DNA from 4 places in the Zhenhengia sp. genome. Region 4 is predicted to be linked to each of the others. Evidence: riboswitches for the same ligand, from Rfam matches in the RefSeq annotation. Region 4 holds a riboswitch; each other region holds the start of a gene.
The links. Region 4 has a riboswitch for cobalamin ahead of ACLTBU_RS09655 (ABC transporter substrate-binding protein). Riboswitches for the same ligand answer to the same signal wherever they lie in the genome.
Positions count from the first base shown of each region.

Region 1 (7,624 bases), on a different contig from region 4:
AATATCCTTTAAAATCTGTTTTTCTCCTATTGTATAATGGAGATGCTCGACTCTAATCATGTTAGACTCCTTTTGCGCTCTCTATAAATTAAATACATAAAATAAGGTGCTCCAAATAAAGATGTAATAATGCCTAATGGTATCTCAGAAGATGAAAGAAGACTTCTTGAAAGATTATCACATAGCAAGACAAAAATCATACCTAAAAACCCACTGATTGGAAGGGTTTTAGAATAGTTAGATCCAAATAGTAAACGCACCATATGAGGAATAATAAGCCCTACAAAACCAATTGTTCCTGTAAAACATACTGTTGTAGCAATAAGGATACTGCTTAAAATCAGAAATATTTTTCTTAGCCTATTTACATCAAGCCCCATTGCCTTTGCAGCTTGTTCACCCATAAGTAAAAGATTAAGCTCTTTTCGATGAAGAAGAAAAATAAAAAGAATTGGGAAAGTTACACAGGCCAAAATAATGACACGTTTATAAGACGCACTTGCTAAAGAACCCATCCCCCATGAGAATAAGGTAAGGTTTTTATCATCTGAATAAAGCCTTATAAAGGAAAGAATTGCTGAAAAGAAGTAATTAATAGCAATACCTGATAAAAGAAGACGTATGGTTGAAGTTTTACCTTTAAGCCCTGATAGCATGCCTACAAGTACATTGGCTACAAGTGCACCTAAAAAAGCATAAAAAGGTGTAAACCCTCCTAACATAAACCCAATTCCAGCACCTAATGAAGCCCCTGAGGAAATACCCAACATAAAGGGATCTGCCATATCATTTTTAAAAAGTGCCTGATAAATAGCTCCTGTTACAGCTAAATTAAGCCCTGTTAAAAGAGCCATTAAAATACGTGGAATACGCAGGTTCATAATAACCGTTATCTGGCCCTCACCTACTGCTAGATTCTTCGGAAATCCCAAAAGCTGCTGACTTATAATTTTAAAAACATCTAAGGTCCCTATTTTGGAAACACCTATTGTTACGGAATAGAGACCTAATAGAATAATACTTATAATAAGTAGGCAATATAGAAAACCTATATTGCCTACTTTATAATTCTCCCTTATCCTTTTCATTGCTTACTTTGTTTCAGGGTGAATTATTTGAGCAAGAGCTTCAAAAGCTTGTGCCAAACGTGGACCTTGTCTTGAAATCATAGCATCATCAATCTCATAAATATGCCCTTCCTGAACAGCACGTAAATCTTTATAAAAATCTGTTGTCATAAGCGTTTCTTTTAACCCTTTTCCAGCAGGTATAATAATCATATCTGGATCACCTTCAACAATTTTTTCTTTAGAAATACTCCAACCTTCTACGTCTTTAGCAATATTATCTCCACCTGCAAGCTCAATCATCTGACCGATGAAAGTATCACCGCCTGCTGTTGAATCACTATCTCCTGCCCATACTGCATAATAAACACGAGGTTTTACTTCATCCTCATCTAAATTGTTAATACGTTCTACAACGCTTTCAACTGTTGCTTTCATTTTACTTACAACAGCTTCAGCCTCTTTAGAACGTCCTACTAAAAGACCAATATTCTCAATTGCAGAATATGTGCCGTCAAAGTCCTCTTGTTCATTTAAAAAAGCTACTGGAATATTGACTTCTCTTAATTTATTAATGACTTCATCAGATACATGCGTAGAAGCTACAACTAAATCTGGATTTAAAGCTACAATTGTTTCAATATTAGGATCAGAAGTCCCACCTACTTCTTCTGCTGCTAAAGCTTCTGTTGGGAAATCACAATATCTTGTTCTTCCTACTAGTTTATCTGTTACTCCTAATGCACCTAAAATCTCTGTTGTACTTGGTGCTAAAGAAACAATACGTTCAGGTGCTTGTGTCATAGTAATTTCTGTACCTGTAGAATCTGTAATCGTAACGGGGAAAGCCTTTTCCACCTGCTCAGTTTGTCCCTGCGCACTTTCTTCTCCTGTTACTTCTTTTGGTTGTTGGCTACATCCTACTGTCCCAAATAGCATAGCGCCTGCTAGGCCAAGTAATGTAAGTTGTTTTAAAAATTTCTTCATGTTTTTCCTCCATTATCTACTCATTTTCATATAAAATATGTTTAATAGCTTCTAAGTCAAGATGGTCTCTTAAAATATTAGCAAGCTTGGTGTACTCATGATCTTTAAAACGTGCATAATCCTCTTCGTAACCATTCCTAATTTTAATAGGCCCTTCCATTTTTCCTCTTTTTTGAGCCAATTCCTTAAGAAAAGCTAGTGTAAAATGCACTTGATCAAAGATACCATGTATATAAGTCCCATAAACATCTGCCTCTCTTGCTTTATAACCTTCTATTCTAGAAGCTTTCTCACCTAAACAAGTCTGAATTTCTACAAAAGGCACCACGCCTTCACCTTGCCAAATAGTCTGTCCCATATGGATTTCATAGCCTTCTATATAAGTATCTTTACAGTTTTTAAGTAAACCTGTTTTATTTACAATACATCCACTTACTTGTGTTGTTGTCTTTTCACATTCAAACTGTGTATCGATTTCTAATAGATTAAGTCCTTCCATATGCTCAATATTATTTTCAATATAATACGGATTATAGAGCATACGTCCTAGCATCTGATAGCCTCCACATATACCAAAGATAGCCACTCCTGCTTCTTTAAGTTCCTGCAAGCATTCGTCATAGCCATTCTGTTTCAAATAATTAAGATCCTTAATGGTATTTTTAGAACCTGGTATAATAACAAGATCAGCTTCTTTTAATTCTTCTTTAGCATGTGCATAACTTACATGGACACCATCTAATGAATACAGAATATTAAAATCTGTAAAGTTAGACATATACGGCAGGCGAATGATTTTAATAACTAAATCATTTTCATTTTTTGCTTTTTGTGCATAAAAAATATCACTTACACTATCTTCATCATCAAGTGCTAGCTTAAAATATGGCACCACCCCTAATACGGGTATTTTAATAATATCCTCTAGCATTTTAAGTCCTGGTTTTAAAATCTCTACATCTCCGCGGAACTTATTGATAACCACACCTTTAACGCGCGCCCGTTCTTCCTCTGAAAGAAGTAACAGGGTTCCTGCTAATGATGCGAATACTCCACCTCGATCAATATCGCCAATAAGAATAACTGGTGCATCTACTAGCTCTGCCATTCCCATATTAACAATATCGCCTTCTCTTAAATTGATTTCTGCCGGACTACCTGCTCCTTCTAAAATAATCGTATCAAAGGAAGCTTCAAGCTTTTCATAGACTTCTTTGACTTTATGTTTGAGCTTAGGTTTAAACTGATGATAATCCATGGCTGTCATATCCTTGTACACTTCGCCCTCAATAATATATTGTGCTTTCATTTCACCTGTGGGCTTAATAAGTACCGGATTCATCAAAACAGAAGGCTTAACACCTGCAGCTTCTGCCTGCATAACTTGAGCTCTTCCCATTTCCTTCCCATCTTCTGTAATAAAAGAGTTTAAACTCATATTCTGAGATTTAAAAGGTGCTACCTTATGCCCTTCTTCGTATAAAATACGGCATAATCCTGCAACAAGTACACTCTTACCTACTGAAGATGCTGTTCCTTGAAACATTAAATTAGGCTTTCTCATAAAAACCTCCTTATAAATGGCTACAATAAAAAAAGTTAGCAAGTATCCTCCTTGCTAACTGAAAATATACGTACAGATTTGTGCCTCATTTTACCCATACGTCTTTCCCACCGAAAGAATACGTTTATCCTATAAGGCAGGTCTCCTGGCTAATAGTTCATCCTCCGGTGAGCCTTACCATAACTTTGTTACAGTGGCATCTTTCACCTTTGTCCCTATCAACAGTAGCGGGGGCTGCAGCTTTTAACTTTCCCTATTAAGCTTTTTAAAAGCACCTTATATTCTTGTCTGTTTTCGATTGTCGTGCCTTATCATGACATAAGTTGTATGAATTGTCAAGTATGTACTACTGTTTCTTCATATGAATAAAGATAAGCATATACATTAAAAAGGCAAATAGAAGCATGATTGTGGCCACTGCTATAAAAATATTTACACTGGTAAGGTTTAGAGATGGAATGGCAATAAGAATAATCATGGTAAAATAAAATACTGCTGTACACACTTTACCATACCACAGAGCACCATCTAGCTTTTTACCTTCTCTTAAAAGCACCAGACAGCTAATAGCCATTGTAATTTCTTTAATAACAAATACTATAAGTAACATCCACATCCACTCAAATCGAAACACTAGCACAAATGCAATAGCTGCTTGGGTCAATTTATCTGCGATAGGATCAATAACCTTGCCAAGTTCTGTAACTTGATTAAATTTCCTTGCAATAAAGCCATCTAGAAAATCTGTCAATCCAGATGCAATAATAATACCTGCTGCTCTATAATAATCTTCGGGTCTTACTGCTGTCATATAACACCATATAAAAAGTGGGATAAGTAATATTCTTACATAGCATAAAAGATTAGGAATACTACAAGCTTCTTTCAAAGTTATTTTATCTTTCATTTGTACATAACTTCCCTTCATATATATTCAATAGTCCGCGCTTTAATGCTAGCTTACGCGCAATCTATGAATAAAATATAAAAATCCCCGAAAAGTTTACCATTATCTTAATAACTTTTCGGGGATTACTTATTGAGGTTTAAAGCTTGAACAGCATGTTTCTATATAAATAGCAGCATGACCTGAACCATCTACATCAATACTATTAAGTGTACATTGATGGTCTGCATGATAGGTGCAAGTTGCAACACTGCAGGTTACACTTAAACAAGGGGATTTATATTCTGTGTGCTCTGCTAAGTTACTATACACATCTTGGTTTAAAAAAGTGCCGCAGCAAGTTGCTTCATCTTCTACTGCTCCTTGCCCACCAATAGCCACACGCTGAGCATAGCATACGCGATCATTATTATAAGAACAATTTGTTACACTACAATGTACTTTTGTCATCTTATGTCCTCCTAGCTAAAATACCTATCTAGTAAGCCTTTAAAGGCACAACCATGTCTTGCTTCATCTTTAGCCATTTCATGCACGGTATCATGAATAGCATCTAAGTTTTGCTGTTTAGCAAGTGTAGCAAGTTTCTTCTTACCCTCACATGCACCAAACTCTGCATCTACACGTACTTGCAAGTTTGCTTTGGTATCTGCTTTAACAACTTCACCTAAAAGTTCTGCAAATTTAGCTGCATGGTCTGCTTCCTCATAAGCAATACGCTTATAAGCTTCTGCCACCTCTGGGTAGCCTTCTCTATCTGCTTGACGACTCATAGCTAAGTACATTCCTACTTCACTACATTCACCTAAGAAATTAGCTCTTAAGGCTTCAATAATTTCTGGATCTACACCATCTGCTACGCCAATACGATGTTCATCTGCCCATGTGAGCTGATCATCCATTAGGTTAAATTTACTAGCAGGTGCTTTACAAATTGGACATTCATCCGGTGGCATGTCACCTTCATGAATATAACCACAAATGACACATACGTACTTTTTCATTTGTTCATCTCCTTTTTAATAATGCTTACTACCGTTAGTATTTCCTGCAACTTCTACTTTATACTCTTCTAAAAAAGTTATGAAACAGCTTCTTCACTTGCTTCTTTCTGTACTGGCTTACGTCCTGTAAGAGAAAAATCTTCTAGTACTACTTTTGTTGTATAAACCTTTTCACCTTCTTTATTTATATAGGAATCTGTTACGATTTTGCCTTGCACTAAGATCTGTTGACCTTTTGTAACACTACGAGTAATTAAAACAGCCTGCTTATGAAAAGCTACAACCTCGATAAAATACGTTTTCTTCTCTTTTCTACTCGTACGTTCATGTACTGCTAGAGTAAACTGTGTGTAAGAAACATCTGTATCCTTAGATTTTTTTAGTTCAGGATCCTTTGTTAAATTGCCTAATAAAGTAACTTGATTCATACTAACCTCCTTATATTTTTTCTAAAGTATGGCCTAACCCCTTGATTTTATACAGCTACCTGCTATTTTTTTATATTTTCTAAAAAATAAGCAGCTGTGTTCTTTTTCAACAGCTGCTTATGCTTTATTTCATATTTAAAGGTGGTTTTCTGAAAATATAGCGACCTTTCTTTTCCTCAACTATTCTACCTTCTTCTACCACGTGCATACCTCTTAAGAAGACGTGTTCGGCTCGGCCAATAACTTTAAATCCTTCATATGGTGTATAATCTACATGCTGTAACTGCGTTTTAGCAGAAATCACCCCCCTATAACCCGGATTCCATACAACAATATCTGCATCGCTACCTACAGCTAAAGTACCTTTTTGAGGATACATGCCAAAAAGTTGTGCTACATGAGTACTGAGTAAATATGCCATTTCCTGCAAACTTAAACGTCCTTTTGTTACACCATAGCTATAAATAAGTTGTGGCCTATGTTCAATCCCAGGTATACCATTTGGAATTTGAGTGAAATCATCAATCCCTATTTTTTTCTGACTTTCAAAGTTAAAAGCACAATGATCTGTACTGATTGTCTGGATTTCTCCTTCTTGAATACCTTCCCATAAGGCTTCTTGATCTTGTTTACTTCTAAGAGGTGGTGATAATACATACTTGGCGCTTTCAAACTGCTTTAAGTGATACAGTTTTTCATCTAAAAGTAGATACTGTGGACATGTTTCTACATAAACTCTTTGCCCCCTTTTTCTAGCTCTTCTTATACATTCCAATCCTTTTTGTGTACTCAAATGTACAATATGCACTGGAACATCTACCATATAAGCAATATCTAAAAATCGACTGATTGCTTCAGCTTCTATCATATCTGGCCTAGATAAGGGATGTGCTAAAGGGGTCCTTTGCTCTTGCTCAAGTAGCATTTTTGTATATGCCTTAATGAGATCTCCATTTTCACAATGTACGCCCACTAATCCTCCTAAGTTTTTAGCACTCTTTAGAATTTCATAAATAGCCCCATCATCTAATCTTAAAGCATCATACGCCATATACAGTTTAAAAGATGTAATGCCTGATTCTCGCATAGTAAGTAGCTCACTTTTTATTTCATTATTCCACTCTGTAATAGCCATATGAAAACCATAGTCACAACTGCACTTTTCATCTGTTTTATGACGCCAATTTTCTAAAGCATTTATAAGGGTTTCACCTTTATTTTGGGTAGCAAAGTCTATAATGCTTGTTGTCCCTTGTATGAGTGCTGCTTTTGTGCCCGATTCAAAGTCATCAGCTGTATGGGCCATTCCAGTATCCATATCTAAATGCGTATGTGCATCTATAAAGCCTGGAAACAGAATCATGCCACTTGCATCAAGTATGTGGTCTGCCTTATCAATCTTACCTATTTTTTTTATAACGTTTCCTTCAACAAGTATATCTACAGGTGTATATCGGTTTTGCTCTGCGATAATACCGCCTTTAATCAAGTAAGACATAGCATCACCTCGTTTGTTTTTTCTTTCCTATTAGATTGAAGGCAATATTTGTAACCATTCCTACAATACATACACTTGCTACTGCATCACCAAATACAAACTGTAAAAATGTTGGGAATTTACCAATAATTTCTGTCACAGCTGTCAAACCATACCCTACTGCAAAAGT
Region 1 covers NZ_JBKVCH010000018.1:23,739-31,362, reverse strand. Annotated here, with positions in the region: gene ACLTBU_RS15535 (ABC transporter ATP-binding protein) at 1-60, opposite strand, end outside; gene ACLTBU_RS15530 (FecCD family ABC transporter permease) at 57-1,088, opposite strand; gene ACLTBU_RS15525 (ABC transporter substrate-binding protein) at 1,092-2,054, opposite strand; gene ACLTBU_RS15520 (cobyric acid synthase) at 2,071-3,618, opposite strand; cobalamin riboswitch at 3,736-3,912, opposite strand; gene ACLTBU_RS15515 (CDP-alcohol phosphatidyltransferase family protein) at 3,965-4,525, opposite strand; gene ACLTBU_RS15510 (DUF1540 domain-containing protein) at 4,655-4,975, opposite strand; gene ACLTBU_RS15505 (NADH peroxidase) at 4,987-5,529, opposite strand; gene ACLTBU_RS15500 (single-stranded DNA-binding protein) at 5,607-5,957, opposite strand; gene hydA (dihydropyrimidinase) at 6,082-7,455, opposite strand; gene ACLTBU_RS15490 (uracil-xanthine permease family protein) at 7,460-7,624, opposite strand, start outside.
Region 1: another riboswitch for cobalamin. It lies ahead of ACLTBU_RS15520 (cobyric acid synthase); the one in region 4 lies ahead of ACLTBU_RS09655 (ABC transporter substrate-binding protein).

Region 2 (7,624 bases), on a different contig from region 4:
CTGTGAAATAATAAATTCTTCATTATTCCACAGCCTCTTATATTTTTTAAAAAATAATTCATCCTCTCATTCAAACGTCTAATTATAGAAATATTTACCAAAATCTTAGTTGCTATATGCTTTGGCAAGTTGTAATTCTATATGTGTTTTCACTTCTTTTAAAGACCTATAGCCTTTATCGATTTTCTTTATACATTTCATTTGGCATACTGACTGGTCTAGATGGGTAAGGCTAAAGACTTCCCCCTCACTTCTTTGTGCTAATTCTTCCATAAGTTTTGGATAGTCTTTCATATACCTTCTTCTATTTTCTTCGTTAATCTCTATAATAACGCCTTCTTCTATAAATTCCACCCTATAAATAGGCACTTTCTTATAAAACTGGTCTTTGTGTGCTTCATAATACTGCCCGATAGCGTCTTCTGATAAAACACCACTTCTAATAATTGTCTTATAATGCTTTAATTGTTTTTGGTAATCTGTGTAGGCTTTAGCCGTTTCAGGCGTGTAAGTAGAAAGTCCATATTCAATAGCTCCCAATGTAGGTCTATCTTTTATAGGCTGATTATAAAAATCTTCCTCTATGAATCTACTTGTAGCTGGTAGCATATGCTGCTTGATTGCCTTGCCTTTATAAAGAGTAGGTGAATCAGCTTGTAAACTATATCCTTGTAAGGTATCAAGTGTAGGTCCTTCTGCTAGATTACCTGTCTGGCCTACCCCTGCTGATATAAATAATGGATCCTCTACTATTGAATGAGCATCTTCTGGTATATTGCTAAAGCCATAATACAAGTTGGTATCATAGGTTACATCTTCTTCATGCCAATCTAATAACTGCGCTTTTCCTTCTTTATAAAAAATATTATTCCAACATACCATAGGTCCATGGTCATTGGAGAAAATCTTTGTATCTAAGTGTTCTCCTATGTAAAATGTATTGTTATAAATATAGGCAGGTTCTTTATTGGAAGTCATAAATAAACAGCGTCTATCATTTTGGCTAATATTATACCTCACCACTGAATCAATGGTATTGTCTTGGCATACAAGCATAAAGCCACCTTCATTGTCATGGCTATAATTGTACTGATAAGTGGTTCCCCATGAGAAGTCACAGTCATAAGCCTGTCCATCTCCATTAAGATAGGTTCCAAAAGCTTCATTATACTGGAATAAAGCTCTATAGCACTGCCATGGCCATATAGCTGCATTATACATAAGATTAGGATCTGACTGTGTTCCAATACTTGCTTCTTGAGATACATTGTGCTCAATAAGTGGTTCATAACAATATTGAGGAACAATAGCATCCCCACCTGAACGCTCTACATAGTTATTTCTAATGAGTACTTCTTCATGCATATATTGCTTCAATTCTTCTGGTGTGTGATGACTTAAATTACTACTTAGTCCTAGGCACCTTGTAGAGCCTACAGATATTCCTGTTCTGGCTACATCTTTAACATAGCAATTTTGAACGCGTACGTCTTTAAACTTAATAGGCCTATCCTGATCTGTAGCAAAAATATTATAGTAGATACCTCCGTTATGTCCATCTTTAGTCGTTGCATCACCATTTACATCATGTACATAGAGATGATTAAGATAAAGGTGCTCCAAAGCATTTCCGTCTGCTTGATCAAAATCATCATCTCCGCTTACCATAACGCCAGTTCGCCCCGCTAAAGGCTCTTCTCCCTTGTTAGTGATTTCTAAATGATTCACTTCCCAAAAGCTTACATTATGAAGCCATAGAGTATAAAGGACCTTACCCGCTCCTTTTATCAGTGGTCTTACCTGCGGCACACCTACCTGTAATTTACCCCCTTCATAAGTATAGTTATCTATTACAATAGGTGCCCCTACTTGTCCACTACCTCGCACCTTCAGTCCACCGCACCATGTGCCATGTGCTTCAAATAAAATTTTATCTCCCGGCTTAAAGGATTGTGCATTGATAGGTTCTAATGTCTGCCACGGCCTATCTACACTTGTACCCTGATTGTTGTCACTTCCCTTGTGACTATCTACATAGTAAATTGTACCCTGTACCTTCTTCTCCATTTTTCCCTCTCCCTAAATCTATTCTTTAATTTGCAATTCTTCTTTCCATAATCACTACATCATGCCATTTGCCGTTATCCATCTGTCCGAATCTTTCTCTGTAACCTACTTCTCTAAAGCCGCATTTCTTATGTAAGGCTATACTTGCTTCATTTTCTCTAATAATCAGAGATTCAAGTGTCCAAAATCCTTCTTTCTCGGATTCCATAATAAGTTTTTCAAGTAAAGCAGAAGCTATGCCCTTACCTTTGTAGTCCTTATGAATATAAATACTAAGTTCTACTACTCCTCTATAGACATAGCGCTCAAAGGATTGGCTTATAGCTACAAATCCCACTACTTTATCTTCTTCCTTGGCTACAAATCTGCAGCTTTGAATATGTCCTTCATCCCACACTTTATAAGTAGGGACTTCTGTTTGGAAAGTAGAGATTTTTGTATCAATACCTTGCTTATAAATATCTGCTACACCTAACCAATCTGTCTCTTTCATTTCTGTTATATGATACGTCACGAACATGTACTCCTTTTATTTGTATGCTAAAATATTTTTAATATTTGATTCATTATAGAGTTTTATAGTCACCTAGTCAATATGCTATAATAGGATTATCTAAACTAATTAAGATAGGAGCTACTCATATGAAAAAAGCTTTTCTTATTGCCTCTATCAGCCTCTTTTCTCTCTTTACTTTAGTTGGCTGTGGCAAATCCCTTTCTGACCGTGAAATCTCTAGACTTTATAATACTGACAATGGTCCTCGCTACGTTGTTGTTATTGAAGTAAAACAGTCTCACTTAAGCCTTGATATTAATGACCATATTAAAGATTCTATGAATAAAGTGGAGATTGCTATCCCTGTTGATAAACAATTCTACGATGATGTAGAAAAAGGGGATAAATTAAATGATGATTTTAGACTTGGTTCTCTTATGACTTCTGGAAGCGTTGGAACTTGGGACATTAAAATTAAGGATAAAATGATTCTCGAATAATTAGGACTAGTTTTTCAACATTTTTTTCGCTATACTGGACATATTCAATCGAATAACATCATATATTTAAGCAAAGACATTTTAGGCGCTACTTTAGCTTAATAGGGAAACGTGTGATACACTGCAGCCCCCGCTACTGTAGACGAGGACTTCTTATTCGTAAGGCTTACCTTAACCACTGTACTTTTTGTATGGGAAGGTGAATAAGAGGGATGATACGTCAGCCAGGAGACCTACCTAAAATGAGAATTACCCTTTCGGTGGGAAAGGAGGTAATATGTATTTTGTGCTTTTTTTGTTATGCACAAATATACATAAGCTCTCCTTCGGGGGAGCTTTTTTTATTGCCTTCCTTCTTGCGATTTAAAACTCAACAAAGAAGGAGACTGATTATGTCAAAAAAAGCTTTACTTGTTGTGAGCTTCGGCACGAGCTATGAAGACACACGAAAAAAAACAATCGAACCTTGCGAAAATCTACTCCATAAAACCTTTAAAGATTATGATTTCTTTAGGGCCTACACCTCACAAATGATTATTCGCAAGCTTGCTTCTAGGGACGGTTTATATATTGATAATGCTTCCCAGGCCCTACAGAAAATCTATGAAGCTGGTTATGATGAGGTGCTGATTCAATCTCTACATATTATTTGTGGAGAAGAGTATGACAAACTTAAAAGGCAGATTGAACCTTTTAAGGCGAAGTTTAAAAAACTCCATTTTGGTAGACCTCTTTTAACGACTATTGATGATTACAAAGCCGCTGTTTCTGCTACTTTAAACAGCTTGCCTAAACTTAAAGAACATGAAGGTGTAGTCTTTATGGGGCATGGTACTTACCATGAGTCCTTTTCCGCCTACTGCGCTCTGGAATATATGTTCCATCATTTAGGCGCGCCTATTTATGTAGGCACTGTGGAAGGCTATCCTACACTTGATGAAGTACTTTATAAACTTCAAAAAGACAGTATAACTCAGGTTTACCTCGCACCTTTTATGCTTGTGGCAGGTGACCATGCCATCAACGATATGGCTGGAGACGAAGAAGATTCTTGGAAGATTATCCTATCACAACATGGAATTCAGTCTAAAATCTTGTTACAAGGCCTTGGTGAAGATAAAGAAATTCAAAAACTCTTTGTAAATCATGCCTTAGACTGCGTCAATTCATTTTAAAATTTATCATAAAAGGGAGATGTAATCATGAAAAGAAAGTTACCAATTTTTGGAGTATTTTGCTTTGTAGCAGGATTAGTCACTATGAATACACAGGCTATGCATATTATGGAAGGTTTCCTTCCTGTAGGCTGGAGTATTGGCTGGGGAATTTTATGCCTACCATTTTTCATAGCAGGTATTATTTCTATGAAAAAAACACTTCAAGAAGACTCTAAAACTAAACTCGTGCTTGCTATGGCTGGTGCCTTTGCCTTTGTACTGTCAGCACTAAAAGTTCCTTCTGTAACAGGAAGCTGTTCCCACGCTACAGGTGTAGGCCTCGGTGCTATTCTGTTTGGACCTACTGTAATGGTAGTTATTGGTGGTATTGTCTTATTGTTTCAAGCGCTACTTTTGGCCCATGGTGGTATTACTACATTAGGCGCTAATGTATTTTCTATGGCAATCGTAGGCCCTTTTGCAGCTTATTTTATCTATAAATTACTTCGTAAAACTAAAATGCCTGAGTGGTTTGCTATCTTTTTAGCTGCTATGTTAGGAGATCTTCTTACATATGTTATGACATCTATTCAGCTCGCCCTCGCCTTTCCAGCCCAAACTGGCGGCTTTATGGAATCACTTCTTAAGTTCCTCGGAATTTTTGCTATGACTCAAATACCACTAGCTATCAGCGAAGGCCTTTTAACTGTTGTTGTAATTAATGCTCTAAAAAAATATAGCCAAGAAGGTCTTATCAGTTTAGGCAGACTTTCAAAGGAGGATTAATGATGTCTGAGAAAAAAATGAATATCTTACTTATTGTACTTGTTGTAATTATTAGCTTTTCTCCTTTATTTCTTGTAAAAAACGCGGAGTTTGGCGGAGCCGATGGTGAGGCTGAAACAGCTATCACGCAAATCGCTACAGACTATGAACCTTGGTTCGAACCACTTATCGAACCTGCTAGCGGTGAAATTGAAAGCTTACTCTTTGCCCTTCAGGCAGCCTTTGGTGCAAGTATCCTAGCTTACGGATTTGGTTATCTTAAAGGGCACAGCAAAGCCAAAGAAGATTAAGCGATGAAAGATATTGATAAATATGCCTATATGTCCACCTTAAGGCCTCTTGATCCTACTCAGAAAGTTCTTCTCACTTTTCTACTCCTTATAACCTGCCTTTGTTCAAGCTCTATTATAATGTTTTGCTTTGTCATTGCCTTAATGAGTTGGATTACCATTTATAAGGGGCATATCGTCATGAGTTTATACCTTAAACTTATGACGATCCCCCTTACCTTTTTACTACTAAGTATCCTTACTTTATTATTTGAGTTTTCCAGTGATGCCTCTGTTTACTTAGTATCACTTCCTATAGGCAACTTTTATGTGGGCATTACAAGTTCTGGCTTACAAACAGTGTTCATACTGTTTTTTAAGGTATTTGCAAGTGTAAGCTGCCTATACTTTTTATGCTTATCTACTCCTATGACAGATATTCTAAGGGTATTTGAAAAAGTTAAATGTCCAACCTTTCTTATTGAAATGATGAGCCTAATTTATCGCTTTATCTTTGTTCTTATTGATACAGCTTTTACAATGCACACTGCGCAGGCTTCAAGACTTGGTTATAAAAGCTTTCGATTGGGTATTAAGTCACTTGGCATGCTTCTAAGCACTATTCTTATCCGCACGCTTAAGATAAATAATCACCTCTATACTGCTCTTGAATGCCGAGGGTATACAGGCTCTTTAAAAGTCCTTAATGAAGATGCTTATAAAAAGATTAACTATCTTTATTTTGTTATACTTGAAGCCATCCTCCTAGGACTTATTGCATTTGAAAATTTCTTACTTGGGAGGTAGCACTATGTCAGCAAACATTATTATGGAGACTAAACAACTTTGCTTCAACTATCCTGATGGTACCCCTGCTTTAAAGGACCTATCTATACAAATACAAAAAGGAAAAACAACTGGTATCCTTGGTGGAAATGGCGCAGGCAAATCTACCTTATTCCTTAATCTAAACGGCATCTTAAAGCCTACTTCGGGTCAAGTTTATCATAAAAATTTACCTATTTCCTACTCCTCTAAGTCTCTTAACCAGCTTAGACAGTCTGTAGGTATCGTATTCCAAGATCCTGACACCCAACTTTTCTCAGCCAGTGTGTACCAAGATGTCTCCTTCGGGGTAGTCAACCTAGGTATTCCTGAAAGCGAGGCACATCTTAGAACAGAAAATGCTCTAAAACGCACAGGTACCTATGAGCTCCGTCAAAAGCCCACCCATAGCTTAAGCTACGGTCAGAAAAAGCGCGTTGCCCTAGCAGGCATTATTGCTATGGAACCTGAAGTCCTCATTTTAGATGAACCTACAGCTGGGCTTGACCCTCAAGGCGTTAGTGAAATCATGCAACTTATTCGTGAGCTTCAACAAGATTTAGGGATTGCAATCCTTATCGCTACCCATGATATGGATCTTGTACCTATGTACTGTGATTATATTTATTTACTTAATCAAGGTGAGATAGTAGGATGTGGCTCTCCTGATGAAATTTTTAACAAGCCTTCTCTACTTCGCCAAATCCATTTAAGGCTACCTCGTATCGGACACCTTATGGAACTCCTTAAGACTAAGGATGGCTTTCCTATCGAAGGCTTACCCGTCTCCATCTCCCACGCCCGTAAGGAACTTAGTCGTATATTTCACTTAAAATAAAAGCGTACTGCATTTGTATTAGCAGTACGCTTTTATTTTTGCTCTTTTCATTTTATCTTAAAGAATCTTCTATTGCAGCATATAAAGAAAGAGATATACCAAGCCAGTTCAATGAACTCGTTTTGGTATATCTCTTTTTAATTTTTCCTATTTACCTTATCTCTCTTACAAACTTCTCCATTTGTTTCAATTCTTTCGTCTGACGCTCTATCATTTTAGTGGCAATTTCCTGTACAGTAATATTAGAACTATACTGCACAAACTGCTCAGCTAGTTTGTTGGTTGCCTTATGACTTGCTATCATCTGAAGCAGATAAGCTTTATCTACATTTTCTGTGCAATCTGCTTGTTCCATTTCCTTAAGCATTTCACTTATAATACCTTCATATTGAGCTAGATACTGCGCTTCTTTCTCCTTATCGACTAGCTTTTCTTTTTTAAGTTGTTTAATAAGGAGCTCCATCTGATCTTTTCGTTTATAATGTGTACGTTTAATACCTCTAGCAAACTGCCAAATAACGGGATTATCTCCATTAGTTAACTCATTTTCTACCATGGCCAAGGTCCCTTTGTGGTGACTACTTAGCTCATAGAGAAAATCTATGGTGACATCTCCTGTTTTAGGAGCTTTTTTTAGCTCCTTATGCATGGTCTTTAGTATTTTTCCATATGTTTTTGTATAAGCT
Region 2 covers NZ_JBKVCH010000011.1:80,431-88,054, reverse strand. Annotated here, with positions in the region: gene ACLTBU_RS12490 (hypothetical protein) at 106-2,067, opposite strand; gene ACLTBU_RS12485 (GNAT family N-acetyltransferase) at 2,093-2,581, opposite strand; gene ACLTBU_RS12480 (hypothetical protein) at 2,710-3,063, shown strand; cobalamin riboswitch at 3,130-3,319, shown strand; gene ACLTBU_RS12475 (sirohydrochlorin cobaltochelatase) at 3,456-4,238, shown strand; gene ACLTBU_RS12470 (energy-coupling factor ABC transporter permease) at 4,266-5,006, shown strand; gene ACLTBU_RS12465 (energy-coupling factor ABC transporter substrate-binding protein) at 5,009-5,296, shown strand; gene cbiQ (cobalt ECF transporter T component CbiQ) at 5,300-6,082, shown strand; gene ACLTBU_RS12455 (ATP-binding cassette domain-containing protein) at 6,087-6,938, shown strand; gene ACLTBU_RS12450 (DUF305 domain-containing protein) at 7,090-7,624, opposite strand, start outside.
Region 2: another riboswitch for cobalamin. It lies ahead of ACLTBU_RS12475 (sirohydrochlorin cobaltochelatase); the one in region 4 lies ahead of ACLTBU_RS09655 (ABC transporter substrate-binding protein).

Region 3 (7,624 bases), on a different contig from region 4:
CTACTGCCCGTGCTCTTTCATATAAGCCTTTTTCTTTCAGATGCTGTTTAACCTTCTCCATAGATTTACCTGTTTTCATAAGCACCTTAGTCCCTTCTAAATCCAAATAGTCTTCCTTCCCCTTATAAGAAGCAGGGATAATATGTAAACAGTCACTTCCCTCACACAAAGAGTCATTTAAAGCAGCAGCTACACTGCATATAGAAGAGATGCCAGGAATAATTTCTGTTTCATACCCCATCTCTTTTATAAGACGATGAATATACATATATGTAGAATAAATAGTAGGATCACCTAATGTTAAGAAAGCAATATCCTGCCCTTTATCTAAATATCCTTTAAACTCACTTACTACTTCTTCATGCTGTTTTCTTAGGGCTTGTTTATCACGAATCATAGGCATATAGCAATCAATCAGTGTTTGATTCTTAATAAATTCTTTTGCTATATTTAATGCGACCTGCTCTGAATTGCCTGATTTAGGTACTGCAACAACTTGACATTTCTGTATTGTCTCTACTGCTTTATAAGTTATTAGTTTTGGATCTCCTGGACCTACTCCTACACCGTATAATTTTCCCTTCATTTCTACTCCTCCATCTGATAGTCTTTTAATATTTCTAATGCCTTATCAGTCTTACTAATAACGCCCATTTCATTTGAAAACATAATAATTTGTACATTTACTTTATGCTGTACCCTAAAATCTATATGCATTTTTATTTTATTCATGACACTTTGCATGGTACTTTCAAAGCTACCTGCTTCTTTCAAGTGTCTCAATGCTTCTTCTGTTGTTACACTTTCCATAATTCGCTTAATAATATTCGCTTTACATCCACATAAAGCTCCGTGAGCAGCCAGTACTTCCAATCTACCATCTGCATATCTAGAATGGGTATTCATAACTCCTGCTGCTACCTTAACTAACTTACCACTATGCCCGACAACTAAAACTTTTTCAAAGCCTAAATAAGCGATGTAGTCTAAAGCTTCACCTAAATAATTACTGTATTTAACAGCCTTATTTAAATCTAGCCCGAACTTATCCCTTGCAAAGTCCGCTCCATAATTACCAGGACAAATTAAAATGCACTTTTTACCAGCTGCATACTGCACATCTAATTCAGCTTTTATGGTATCAATAAGAGCTGCTTCACTCATAGGTTCTACAATCCCACTTGTTCCTAGTATAGAAATCCCCCCTACTATACCCAATCTAGGATTAAAAGTCTTCTTAGCTACTTCTTCCCCTTCTGGTGCATAAATAATAACTTCTATCCCGCCACTATAACTTACCTCATCACATACTTTTTTTACTTCTTCTCCAATCATTTTGTAAGGCACAGGATTAATAGCAGCACTCCCTACAGGACACGCTAACCCTCTCATAGTGACTCTGCCAATACCAATCCCTCCATCAATATGGACCCCAGCTCCCTTACATCTTCTGACACTTGCATAAATCTTCATACCATGCGTTACATCTGGATCATCTCCGGCATCTTTTACAACAGCACAGCTGACTGCATCCTGACTTCTCTCTATATCACACACTTCTAACGAAAGTGTAATCCCCTTAGGGGTTATAAGCTTAACCTCACTCACTTCTTCATTCATCAAAAGCATTCTAGTAGCAGCCTTAGCGCTAGCTGCTGCACAGCTTCCTGTGGTATATCCATATCTCAATACTTGTTGACCTTTTACAACATATGTATCCATAGGCAAACTCCTTTTTTAGTTATAAAAAAATCTCCCACTACAAGTGGGAGATTTCATGCACGCTAAAATACATAACTGTTTTTCAGTTATGTTTCGCACACCCTCCATCGCTCGTAGAGTTCATAGTGTTTTATTAAAAGGCAGGTCTTCTGACTTAGAATCATCAAAACGATGCCCTTCCCTTCTTTTTTAAGAAAGTGGTTTATCATCGTTTCTCCTCATCACAGCGGCGGGACCGTACAGCAATTGCATCTGTTTCCCTATTAAGCTAGTAAATAGCACCTCTAACAATTATTAAGTTTTTCAAGTAGTATATTAGTGCATCCTCTATGCCTTGTCAATGCTTCCCTTCTTGATGGCTTCTTCTAAGAAAGGACTTATCTGGCCTTTATAAATAAAGGAAAGTCTATGAAGTGCTCTTGTAGTTGCAATATATAAAAGTTGTTTATCAAAAGCTTCTTTATACTTCTCAGCGTTTGCATCATAAACAACGACCCCATCATATTCTAATCCTTTTGCCATATAAATTGGCATAATGAGAATACCTTTTTCAAGTATCGTATCATCTGAAGATAAAATACTAAGCTCTAACTGGTCTTTTAAAGCTTCATAGGCTTCATGTACCTCACCTTTTGTTTTACACAAGATAGCAATACTTTCAAGTCCAGCTGCTTTATAAGTCTTTACCTGATTCACTATCTTTTCATTTAAATCTTCCTCATTATTAGCTTTTTGCATAAGAGGAGCCTCTTCATGTCTTTCAATAGCAATACAAGCCTTTTGATCTTCTCTTAAGTTAATAGCCAACTGATTAATTTCATAAGAAGAACGGTAGCTTTTATTAAGTTCTAGCTTAAGTGCACGTTTAGGATTTAAAAGTTCTATGGCATCATCATAAATCGTATGGCTAGCCTCCTTTTCAATAGTTTGACACACATCTCCTAGAACAGTATACTGTGCACCTTTAAAGAGCTCCCCAAATACTTTGTAATGTATTGGATAATAATCTTGTGCTTCATCAATAACAACCTGTCTAATGCCTTGATAAAGATTAGTACCTTCTATTTTAAGCTTTAAGTAAAGTATGGCAACTCCATCTTCATAAGGTATACACTCTGGTCTTAAAGCGCGTAGGCTATAACGCATCATTTGGAAAGCATTATATGGCATATCAAGTCCTTTAGCTAACTGATTAAAGAGCTTTTCATCTGTAAACATTCTTTTATACACAAAGAAAATATTAACTCTTATAAAACGATTCAGCTGATTGAATACCTCTTGTCTAAATTCATTAAGTACTTCCTTACATCTACGCTCTTCTTCAAAGGCATATGCACCAGAAGCTTCAATTTCTTCTAGTACTTCTTTTCTTTTTTCTTTCTCTAAAGGTTTAATTTTCTCAAGTATAATTCTTTCGATACGATTTAGCCTCTTAACAATAGACATATTAATGGCATTATCTAAGAAATCTTTTTTTAATGTATCCTTATCTACAACAAGTTCCTTATCATAATAAATATCCGTAAATTTAATCATATGTGTTTCACAGTAATCCACCAAACGATCTAAAAGTTCTATATACGCTTTTGAACCTTTAAAAGCAATTGTTTCTCTTACTTTTTTTCTATGCTTACTTCCGATAATATATTCCATTTGACTATTACGATTACGTATACGTAAATGATTTCCAAAATATTTTTCAAAAATATCTTCTACTGTAAAGTGAGCTACATCTTCCTCCCCTAGTTCTGGAAGAACATTAGAAATATATTCTCCAAAAAGATGATTAGGTGATAAAATCATAATCTGATTATGTGTTAAACCACTTTCTAATCTGTCATAGAGCAAAAAGGCCACACGATGCATAGCAATAGATGTTTTACCACTTCCTGCTACGCCCTGCACAATGAGAAGGTCATTTTCCCTATCCCTTATGATCTGGTCCTGCTCTTTTTGAATGGTTTCCACAATATTTTTCATTTTACTGGATGTATTTTTACCTAATGCTTGCTGTAAGAGTTCATCGGTAATCGTTAAGCTACAATCAAAGAAGTACTCTAATTCTCCTTTTTTAATCTCATACTGTCTCTTAAGAGATACTTCTCCTTCAATTTCTCCATAAGGTGCTATATATTTAGCAGGTCCTAATTCACTTCTATAAAAAACACTAGCAATAGGTGCACGCCAGTCATAAGCTAATACCTCATAAGTATCATCATTCATGATATTATGATAGCCCACATAAATAGATTCCTTCTCTTCACCTTCTTCTGCAAAGTCAAAACGTCCAAAATAAGGTTTATCTATCATCTTTTCATATTTTTTTAGTGTTTCTAGTTTATGTTTATACTGAGAGCTTTCAACAGCTTCCATTGTAATATACTGATTAAGCTCAGCCATACGGTCCATCTCATCTGTATAACGTGAGCCCTCTGTATACATTTCTCTTCTAATGTCTACAAGATTTTTTCTCTGTCCTTTTATATCAATACCACAACCTTGAATTTGTTCTTCTAGGAATTCCGTTACACGTTCTAAATACTTTTTTTCTTCTTCTAATGCTGTTTTATATTCGCTCATTTGCCCCATATCCTTCTCTTCTAAAATAAACTCATAATTGTTCCCATGATAACACCGAGTACAGCACCTAGCCATATAATTGCTTTTAACTCTTTATCCATAATATCTAAAATAAGTTTTTCAAGCTCTATCATATCAAAAGCTTTAATTTTATCTTCTACAATCTTTTCAATATTTAGCCCCTCTAGCATATCTCCTAACTGAGTTTCTACAACAGCTGTATACTGCTTCATTAAAATATATTTAATCTTAGGCAAGTATTCTTCTATATGCTCTGCAACAGTTTCAATAGATGCATCTAAAAGCTTATCACCTTCTTTATCAATGACATCATAAATCATATCTTCAGCTTTTTCTTCTATCATCTTGTTAATAAGCTCTTCAATTTTTAATTTAGCAGTTTCGATCATACTATCATTCATAAACATAGCAAACATGCCAAGTTGACCCTTAATTTCTTTACATGCCGACTCTGAAAGACTACTTGCTATATCTAGCTCTACTATCTTTTTATAAGAAAGATCTGTAACTTTTTCTTTTAATGTATCTGATAAGTCCTCAATAACTTTAGGAGTACTCATTTCACAAAGTATCTGCCTTACAGTCTTTTTAGATTGCTTTTGACTTATAAACCATTCTTCTATACCACGTTCTATTTTTGTATACATTTCTTGTGAAAGAAGGTTCTCTTTAAGTGTCTCTTGATTAATAAGTTCTCTAGCTACTACTTCTCCAACGCTATGTGCTATACGATCTCTTTCCTTTGGAATAATTCCTTGGGTAAAAGGCACTCTTTTCCCAAATAAATAAAGGGGTCTTAGTGGTCTAAATAGCATTTTAATCGCAATGCCATTTGTAATATAACCGATTAAGCCACCTACTAAAGGTCCTATTAAAAATTCTAAGTTCATATCCTTCCTCCTTAGATATCCTCTTTTGTCTAGTCTTTTATTATAGCTACCTTATCTTCAAAAAACAATAACCTTTCGCTTTATACCTATACCCTGTTATACTGATAACATTACTTACATTTACTATAACCAATTTTTTATTATTAATAAAGGAGCTATACCATGTCAAAACTTTACTATACTAATCCTTATCAAAAAACTTTTACTGCTGAAGTAGTTTCTATTACTGAAAAAAGCGGAGACTTTCATATTGTTCTTGATCAAACAGCTTTCTATCCCGAAGGCGGTGGCCAGCCAAGTGATACAGGTTTTATAGAAGACTCACCGATCACTTATGTCTATGAAGAAAACGGCACCATCTATCATGTAAGCCCTAAAAAACCAATTAAAATTCATAAGGCGAAATGCCGTTTAGACTGGGCACGTAGACTAGATCATATGCAACAACACATGGCTCAGCATATTCTATCGGCCTGTCTTTTAGATGCTTTCGAGGCTAACACAGTAAGCTTTCATTTAGGTAGGGAAATCTGTACAATTGATATTGATAAAATGCTTACATCTGAGCAGCTTTTAGAAGGAGAACGTCTTGCCAATGCTATTATTAACGAAAATATTCAAGTAGAAATCCTCTATCCTACTAAGCAAGAGCTTAAAAAATTAAATATTAGAAAATCTCTTCCTAAAACTTACGAACCGATTCGTATTGTAAAAATAGGAGACCTAGACATTAATCCTTGCTGTGGTACACATCCTTCTTCAACCATAGAAGTTCAGCTCATTAAACTCATAAAATGGGAAAAGAATAAAACAAATCTTCGTATCACCTTCCTTGCTGGGGACCGCGGTGTAGCAGATAGCCTTTCTAAAGACCAATTTGTACGTCATCTTTGCCATATGCTTAAAGGCAATGAACAAGATGTTCTCACTAGAGTAGAAACGCTTACTCAACATACCAATACCCTTATAAGCGAAAACCGAAAGCTTAAAGAAAAAATTGCAGAATTCGAAGTAAAAGGCTTACTTGAAGAAGCCCCTATTATTCGCAATTGCCACATTGTCAAAAAGTCCTTCTCAAATAGGACACTTAAAGAAGTACAGTTGCTAGGTTCTAAACTTACTGCTACTCCAAATACTATTGCCCTTCTTGGACTTATGCTAGATGAGCAGGCCTATCTCATCTTTATGTGTTCTAAAGAGCTGAAGAAATTTAATATGGATACCCTTCTGAAAGATAGTATTACCCTTATCGATGGCCGTGGTGGCGGCAGTTATTTCTCTGCTCAAGGCGGTGGTAAATCCCTTAGCAATTTAGAATCTGCTTTAGATTATGCTTACTTAAAAATATCTAAATCTTAACTTATGTTCATTGTAATATATAGTAATCTATAGTATATTAATAAGTTGAAATATTAAATTATACTATGTATTATTGGGGAGATGTCACATACAATGGAACTTAGTTTATCTAACTTTTTTAATTGTGAAAAAATGATTAAACCGGCTCAGCAAATTGGTACTATTCCACCTTCTAAACAGATTTATCAAAATACGATTAATCTCGCTTGGCCATCTGCTGTAGAAAGAGTGCTGGTTAGTTTAGTCGGTGCTATGGATACTATGATGGTAGGTATACTTGGTGCAGAAGCTATTGCTGCCGTAGGGATTACACAGCAACCTACCTTTATTCTACTTGCTATTATCTTTTCCCTTAACATTGGTGTAACGGCATTAGTTGCAAGGAGATGTGGTGAGGAAGACTATGTAAGTGCTAATAAAATTCTACGTCAGTCTATTATCTTAGTAGGTATTCTTTCAGCTCTTTTAGCCTGTATAGGGTTTATTTTTGCTAGACCTATTTTAAACTGGATGGGAGCAGGTAGTGACACACTTACTGATGCTACTATTTACTTTAGAATTATTGTTATTGGTATGTTCTTCAACGCACTTAGTCTGAATATTAATGCTGCTCAACGAGGTGCAGGTAATACTAAGATTGCTATGTATACGAATATTACCGCTAACCTCGTTAATCTTGTATTCAACTTTTTACTTATTGGGGGACATTTTGGCTTTCCAGCTCTTGGTGTAGCCGGTGCTGGTATTGCTACTGTACTTGGCAATATAGTAGCTTTTAGTATTTCTACCTATGGGATTATTCGTTCTAAAACACCACTTAAACTTCATCTTAAAGATAGTTGGAAACTAGATTTTAAAATATTAAAAAGTATTTTTAATATCAGTAGCAGTGCTATGGTAGAACAGCTCTGTATGCGTATAGGTTTCCTAGCCTATACTAAAATGATTACGAGTCTTGGTACAGTTGCTTTTGCAACACATCAAATCTGCAATAACATTTTAAATATGACTTTCAGTGCTGGGGATGGTATGAGTATGGCTGCTTCTTCACT
Region 3 covers NZ_JBKVCH010000003.1:225,568-233,191, forward strand. Annotated here, with positions in the region: gene cobI (precorrin-2 C(20)-methyltransferase) at 1-586, opposite strand, end outside; gene cbiD (cobalt-precorrin-5B (C(1))-methyltransferase CbiD) at 589-1,722, opposite strand; cobalamin riboswitch at 1,844-2,023, opposite strand; gene ACLTBU_RS05170 (HelD family protein) at 2,050-4,302, opposite strand; gene ACLTBU_RS05175 (DUF445 domain-containing protein) at 4,323-5,213, opposite strand; gene ACLTBU_RS05180 (alanyl-tRNA editing protein) at 5,376-6,572, shown strand; gene ACLTBU_RS05185 (MATE family efflux transporter) at 6,666-7,624, shown strand, end outside.
Region 3: another riboswitch for cobalamin. It lies ahead of cbiD (cobalt-precorrin-5B (C(1))-methyltransferase CbiD); the one in region 4 lies ahead of ACLTBU_RS09655 (ABC transporter substrate-binding protein).

Region 4 (7,624 bases):
TAACTTGTTGAAGTGTTTTAATCGAGTTACTTAACTCTCTTCCACATGAATTAAGCTCTGCGTCAATTTTATCACATGTTCTATCAATATCAGATTGTGTAATTTGATCAATTTCACGAATGACTTTATCAATTTCATTTCCAATACTTCTTGCATCTTTTTTACCTACAAATAATGCCATTACTCCACCTCTTTAATATGTAAATTTTATATACAAATTATATATTAAACGTTATATTTTAACAAGTTTATAATTTATTTTAAAATACATTATTAACAAAAATTTAATAATCTTATTTCCAAATTCTTTTTTAAATATCTTCTTACTTCTAAAATTAAAATATAAACCTTTTTAGATAAGTCTCTTTTTATCTATTTTTTTATCCTTACCTACAAAATATATTCAGATTTCGTTAATTTTTTATAAATTAAGCTACTTAAAATTACAAAAAATTTATATTTAGTTTTACACATTAGTTTATGATATATTATACTATAATTGGTTAAAATTTTTATATTATACATCATTTATATGTGAAAGGATTTATCATGCTTACACTAACCGACAATCAACAACCTATTATGAGTGGTGCAATTCACTACTTCAGACTTTTAAAATCAGACTATAAAGACCGTCTTATGAAACTTAAAGCTTGTGGCTTTAATACGGTTGAAACTTATGTACCTTGGAACCTTCATGAGCCTGAAAAAGGCAAATTTGTATTTGATGGACACTTCGATATTGAATGTTTCCTTCAAACAGCAGCTGAGCTTGACCTCGCTGTTATTTTAAGACCAGGTCCATATATCTGTTCTGAATGGGATTTCGGTGGACTTCCAGCTTGGCTTCTCAAAGATAAAAATATGGTCCTTAGATGCTACTATGAACCATACCTTAAACACGTAGATGACTGGTTTGATGCATTCATCCCACGAATTGTACCATACCTTAGTACAAATGGTGGACCAATCATTGGCGTTCAGGTAGAAAACGAGTATGGTAGCTATGGAGATGACAAAAAATATTTAAATCATATTAAAGAAGGTCTTATTCGCCGTGGCGTCGATGTTACGCTCTTTACTTCTGATGGTGGTCCTGACCATATGCTTACAGGTGGTACACTTCCTGACGTGTACAAAACAGTTAACTTTGGTTCTGCTGCAGATTGGAACTTCTCACAACTTAGAAAACGTCAACCAGATCTTCCTGTTATGTGTATGGAATTTTGGGATGGCTGGTTCGATCACTGGGAAGTCCCTCACCATACAAGACCGAGCCATGAAGTCGTACAAGTCTTTGAAGATATGCTTGCTCATAATGCACATGTTAACTTCTACATGTTCCACGGTGGTACCAACTTTGGTTTCTATAACGGTGCCAACTTCTACAATGATGCTAATGCACAAGGCTATGGAGCTACTGCAACAAGTTATGACTACTGTGCTCTTTTAACAGAAGCTGGTGATATTACAGAAACTTACTTAGCTATACGCGAGTGTATGGAAAAACACTTTGGTCCTATTCCATATGAAATTCCTGCTAATACAACAAAAAAAGCATACGGCAAAGTAAACTTTACCAAACAAGCACTTCTTTTCGACAATTTAAATAATCTTACTACTAAAAAAGAATCTGCTATGGCAGAAAACATGGAATACTATGATCAAGACTTTGGTTATATCCTTTATCGTACACATGTAGAGGGCCCTCGTGGTGATGTAGGTATTCACTTAACACAAATCCATGACCGTGCTCAAATTTTCATTAATGATGAAGAAGTAGCTGTCTATAAACGTGGCGAAAAACAAGAGTTATCTCGTAACATTCCAAGTGAAGGTATCACTTTAGATATTTTAGTGGAAAATATGGGGCGTATTAACTATGGTCCTCAACTTAAAGACTATAAAGGTCTTGTAGGCGGCTTAACCATTGCAGGCTGTTACCACTTTGGCTATGATGTCTACAATTTAGATATGAAAGACCTTTCAAAACTTGAGTTTAAAGATACTATAGAAAAAACAAATAAACCTTGCTTCTACCAAGCTACTTTTACAGTAGATGAAGCACATGATACATTCCTTAAATTTGAAAACCTTACAAAAGGATTTGTTCTCATTAACGGCTTCAATATTGGTCGTTACTGGAACGTAGGTCCACAAGAAACACTCTTTGTACCAAGTGGACTCCTTAAAGAAGGAGAAAATGAAATCGTCATCTTTGAGCAACATGAAGCTAAAGAGCCAAGTATTGAATTCATTGATTATGCGATTTTAGGATAAATGTTTAATAATCCAAACATTATCAAGCGTATACCTTAATAGCGCAGGCTGTAGTATCTGAAAAGATCAAATTCAATACCTTATTTAAATAAAACATGGTCTACAATAAATTATACCTATAAACCAGCCCCCCTTATTCGACAAAATGAATAAGGGGGGCTGGTTTATTTATACGATACATCCTACTTCACAATAAAATAAGGATAGCCATAGGATACTTCTTCATAGATATTAGCATCTATCCCAAATACCTCTTTTAAAATCTCTTTCGTTATAACTTCTTTTGGACTTCCTTCTATAACTTTACAGCCTTCTTTCATAGCTATAATCCTATCTGAATAACGACTGGCTTGATTAATATCATGTAGAACCATAACCACAGTAATGCCCATTTCATCATTAATTCTCTTAATAAGCTCAAGTACTTCATGTTGATGTGCAATATCAAGGTAAGTAGTTGGTTCATCTAGAAGCAGGATTTCAGTTTGCTGTGCTAATGCCATGGCAATCCATGCACTTTGCCTTTCTCCTCCAGACATAGTGGACATCTTACGATTTTGAAGATGGGTAATACCCGTCTCATTAATCGCCCAATCTATAATACGCCAATCCTCTTCCTTTAATCTCCCCATCCAATCCAGGTAAGGATTTCTTCCATAACTTACAAGGTCTCGTACGAGAAAATCATCTGGCACAAGAGGTGACTGAGGCAGAATCGCTAACTTTTTTGCAAGTGTCTTATGGGAGTAGCTATGAATAGATTGGTTATCTATAAAAATATCCCCTGAAGCAATTTTCTTATTCTTGCTCAAAGCCTTAAGCAAAGTGGATTTACCACATCCATTAGGCCCAATAATAGTAGTAATGGTGTGTGGCTTAATACAAAAAGAGAGATCTTTGATTACCATATGCTGTTCATAACCTAAAGTAAGCTTTCTACTTTCTAGCACTCTTAATCCCTCCTCTTAATAAGTATAAGAAAAATGGTACACCAACTATTGCCATAATAATTCCAACTGGAATTTCCATAGGCTCAGCAACTACTCTTCCTATAGTGTCACAAAGCATAAGTACCCCCGCTCCTGTTAAGGCACTTGCTGGTAATAAATATTTATAATCAGACCCAATCAAAATTCTAGAAATATGTGGTACAATTAAGCCCACAAAACTAATGAGCCCCACTACACTTACTGCACTGGCAGCCAAAAGAGAAGTTAATAAAATAAGAATAACGCGTAGCCTCTCCACATTTACACCTAAACTTCCTGCTATCTCATCACCTAATAGTAAGATATTAAGCTTTTTAGAGAGTATCATAGCCACTATAAAACCAATTAAGGCATAGGGCCAAATCCTATTAAAGTCATTCCAAGCCTTAACCGATAAGCTCCCGATAGAAAAACCTAAGGTGTTGTGCACCCTATCAGGAAAAAAAATCAAAATAAGATCTACTAAAGCATTTAATAAAGAAGAAACGGCTAGCCCTGCCAGCACCATACGAAGCGGATTAATCCCATCCTTCCAAGAGAGTATAAAGATAAGTACCGTTGTGAGTACCGCTCCAACAAAGGCTGCTGGCGTCACTAAATACTCATATTGTGGGAATAAAACTAAGCAAATAACAGACATAAGTCCTGCTCCTGATGTAATCCCAATAGTACTTGGAGAAGCCAGTGAATTTCTCATGATCCCTTGCAAAATAGCGCCTGCTAATGCTAGGCATACCCCTACTAACCCAGCTACAAAAGTTCTTGGTAAGCGTATGTTATAAATAATATTATGGTTCATACCACTTTTCTCTACAAAAATAGCCTTTATAATATCCATAGGCCCTACTTTATAAGCACCCAATCCAATACTTATAAATAAACTTACAATGACAAATAGTATAAGTCCTATTAGGACCATTCCCTTGTATCTAGGTGTATCTCTAAAATCCGTTTTCATTATTTGGCTTCTTTCTCAAAAAAATCTCTTCCAAATAAGCAAAAGCTTCATCATAGCGCGCATTTGGTTTGTATACAAATAAATCTTTTGGTAAGTAATGTACTTCATCATTTTGTACGGCTGTTAAAGCATTCCAAGCTGGATTGCTCTCTAAATCTTTTGCGATTTTTGCTTTCACCCCTTCTACATCTCCCATCGTACTAATAAGAATATAATCCGGGTCCGCTTCAATCAATTTCTCAAAGCTAAAAGCTACTCTTGTTTCACCTTCAACTACTATATCTTCAGGTTTTACAATATTCTCTACACCTAATAAGCTTGTCATTTCACCTATAGAGGAATCATCTGTATCTACTTTAATTTCTTTGCTTGTCGAATAAAGTACTGCTACTGAAGGATGCTCTTTATTTTCCTTGGCTCTTTCTATAATCCCTTCACATTTTTCTACTACAGGCATGACTTTCTCTTCAAATAAATCTTCTGTTCCTAGTATCTTACTGAAAATATAAGCATTATTTTGGAAAGCACTATAGGCTTTTGTTGAGGCATCAATCACTACCCATTCAATACCATTTTGATCAAGTATATCTGCAAATTGTGTTTGACTATTCGTTGTATGCATTAAGACTAAATCTGGCTCTAATGCAAGTAAGGCTTCAATACTTACTTTATTAAAAGACCCTAAGTCTGTAATATTCATAGCTTCTGGTGGTACATTAGACTCACCACTTACACGTGCAACAGATTCACCACCTACTAAATACCATAAATCTAATATGGAATTTAACAGCACAACCGTTCTTTCTGGTTTTTTAGTAAGGGTTTTCTCATTACCTTCTCCATCTACAAAAGTTACGGTTGTATCTGTTTCAGCTAAAATAAGTTTTTCATAACCCTTTTCATGCTCTTCTTGTACAGATTTGCTCTCTTGAATGTTCTCATGCTCTTGTACTTGTTCAATTTGAGTTTCTACATCGACACTTCCTTTGGGCTGACTACACCCTACTAGACTTGCACACATTAAAATCCCTGCTAAAACTAAGCTTAACTTCTTCATTTTCTTCACTCCTATAGTTTTTTAGTCATAAAAAAATCTCCTATTTCTAGGAGACGCGTGCAAATCAAGCCCATTAAATCTTTTTAGACTTAATGCGCTTTCATTACACCCTCCATCCATCGTAGAGTTAATGGTGTTTCATTATAGGCAGGTCTTCTGACTTAGGTTCATCAAACTTATCGCCTTCCCTTCTTTCAAAAGTGGCCTTTCTGATAAGCTCTCCCCCTTACAGCGGCGGGACCGTACAGTACTCTCAACTGTTTCCCTATTAAGCTATGTAAAATAGCACCTATAACATTTCTCCATATTACAATTATTTTAATTTAATGTCAATATTTATACTTTTCTTATGCTTAAAACGAGTAGCCTTTTTACCAAGGCTACTCGTTTTAAGTTTTTTCTCTAAAGTTTTATAAGCCTTAATTTTTTTAATGCTGTTATTCTTCTAAACTCTGTAATAAAAGTGCTATCATTTTTGCTACCTCCGCACGTGTTGCCTGAGCTAATGGCGCGAAGTTGCCATGCTCTCTACCATCTATAATATTAGCTGCTTTCATAGCATAAACAGCTTCTCTTGCATAAGCTTTAATGACCTTATCATCTGCAAAAAGCTCTCTCTTTGTAGCGTTGTCCCAAGTATAATGTTGTACCTGGCTCATATAGCGATAGAGCATCACTGCCATATCCTGACGTGTAATGGTCTCTTGTGGGTTGAAGCAAGTACCGCTTCCTTGTACAATCCCCATTACCTTCGCCCATGCTACAGCAGGCATAAACCAATCTATATCTTGAACATCTTGAAAAGTGCTTTCTGTATATAAGCTTAAATCAACTTGACTCATATGAGCTAAAATCTGTACAAACTCAGCGCGTGTTATCCAATCATTTGGTGCAAAAGTCGTTTCTGTCTTTCCTTTAATCAGACCTTTTGCCATAAGATATTCGATATACTCTTTGGCCCAACTTGTCTCAATATCTGTAAAGAGATAAACTGGTGCTCCTTCTTCCTTAGGTTCTTTATAAAGGACTATAAATTCGCCACATTTACTGGTCCTAAATAGAACTGTCTTGGTATCTTCATCATAAAGGCTACCTTCTATAAGCTGTAACTGCTCATCTTCTGTAACCCAGTATACTTTCAAGTACTCAGGTTCTTGCGTATCCTTAAGCTTATAAGGCACAGCAACTTCTATCTTCTCTTCTCCTAAACTTAAACTATCTTTTTGAGCTGTTTGTAAGTTAAAGACCAAGATAGTACCCTCACCTATTTGTTCTTTAATTTCTTGGCTTAGATCCTTTTGATGCAATTGTTTAAGCGTAAAATCAATTGCCTTTTCATCTGCCTCTTTAACCATTTGCTTAAGTGCCTTTTCATCTAATGTAAAGGTTGCCCACTCTGTTACAATCTGCAACGTAGTATGCTGTGTTTGACCTAAAGCTTCTACAACTTCACTTGGTAATTTTAGACTTATACCTACTGCTTCATCTGGTAACTCCACTTTAATTTGTGCTAGGCTATCTTCTTTATCGTTACTTTGAAGTTGATTGATAAACTGTGTTTTCTGATTAAATTCAAAGGTAAAGTAAGCTGTACCTCCTTGGACTTTTACAGGTCTTAGCGTAACTGTTGCAGATTGCCCTACTACATTTCCGCCATCTGTATTACTTCCCCAATGTTCTGAGTCTTCTTCCTTCATATAATCATCTGTATAATGCCACACAATATGATCTCCCTCATAAACTGGATACTGCCTTAAACCATAAAGTGGATGGGCTCCATTAACTGTATACATCCATCCTGAATGAATACCATTACTAAATTCTCTTAGCCATTCGCCTCTTGGTGACTGAATCCCTCCAATATACCCCGGCTGTGATTCATCATAGCTTAATCCTGCCTCACTTAGCGCTTTATGGAAAACATCAAATACAACAGAACCTTCTGGTACAGTAATTGACCTTTCTGGTATCCATGTCTCAAAGTCTACATGTTTATCTGCTGTTTCATGAACGGAGTCACCTATCAGCTCAAAGGTAACCGTAATCATTTCCTTATCATCTGGATCTGGGTCTGGCCCTGGCGTACTTACCTCTTGAAGCTGTTCATGTGCTAGAATAATGGCTTGACATCTTTCATAAATCTCATGAGCTGTTGCATTAGCATTATGCGTTACAATAGTAAGAGCCATTGCCTCATTTTCAAAGACTTTAAAGCTCTCAGCTGTATAAAGTGCACAATCTGTAAAGTAAGGAAGTTTATGAGAAGTCATTTTCTCTATAAGTTCTTTGAGTCTAAAGTAATGCTCACCATACCCTTTAATCTTTCCTTCAGGTACCCTC
Region 4 covers NZ_JBKVCH010000007.1:130,854-138,477, reverse strand. Annotated here, with positions in the region: gene ACLTBU_RS09675 (hypothetical protein) at 1-181, opposite strand, end outside; gene ACLTBU_RS09670 (glycoside hydrolase family 35 protein) at 550-2,280, shown strand; gene ACLTBU_RS09665 (ABC transporter ATP-binding protein) at 2,463-3,230, opposite strand; gene ACLTBU_RS09660 (FecCD family ABC transporter permease) at 3,217-4,227, opposite strand; gene ACLTBU_RS09655 (ABC transporter substrate-binding protein) at 4,211-5,284, opposite strand; cobalamin riboswitch at 5,413-5,592, opposite strand; gene ACLTBU_RS09650 (S-layer homology domain-containing protein) at 5,722-7,624, opposite strand, start outside.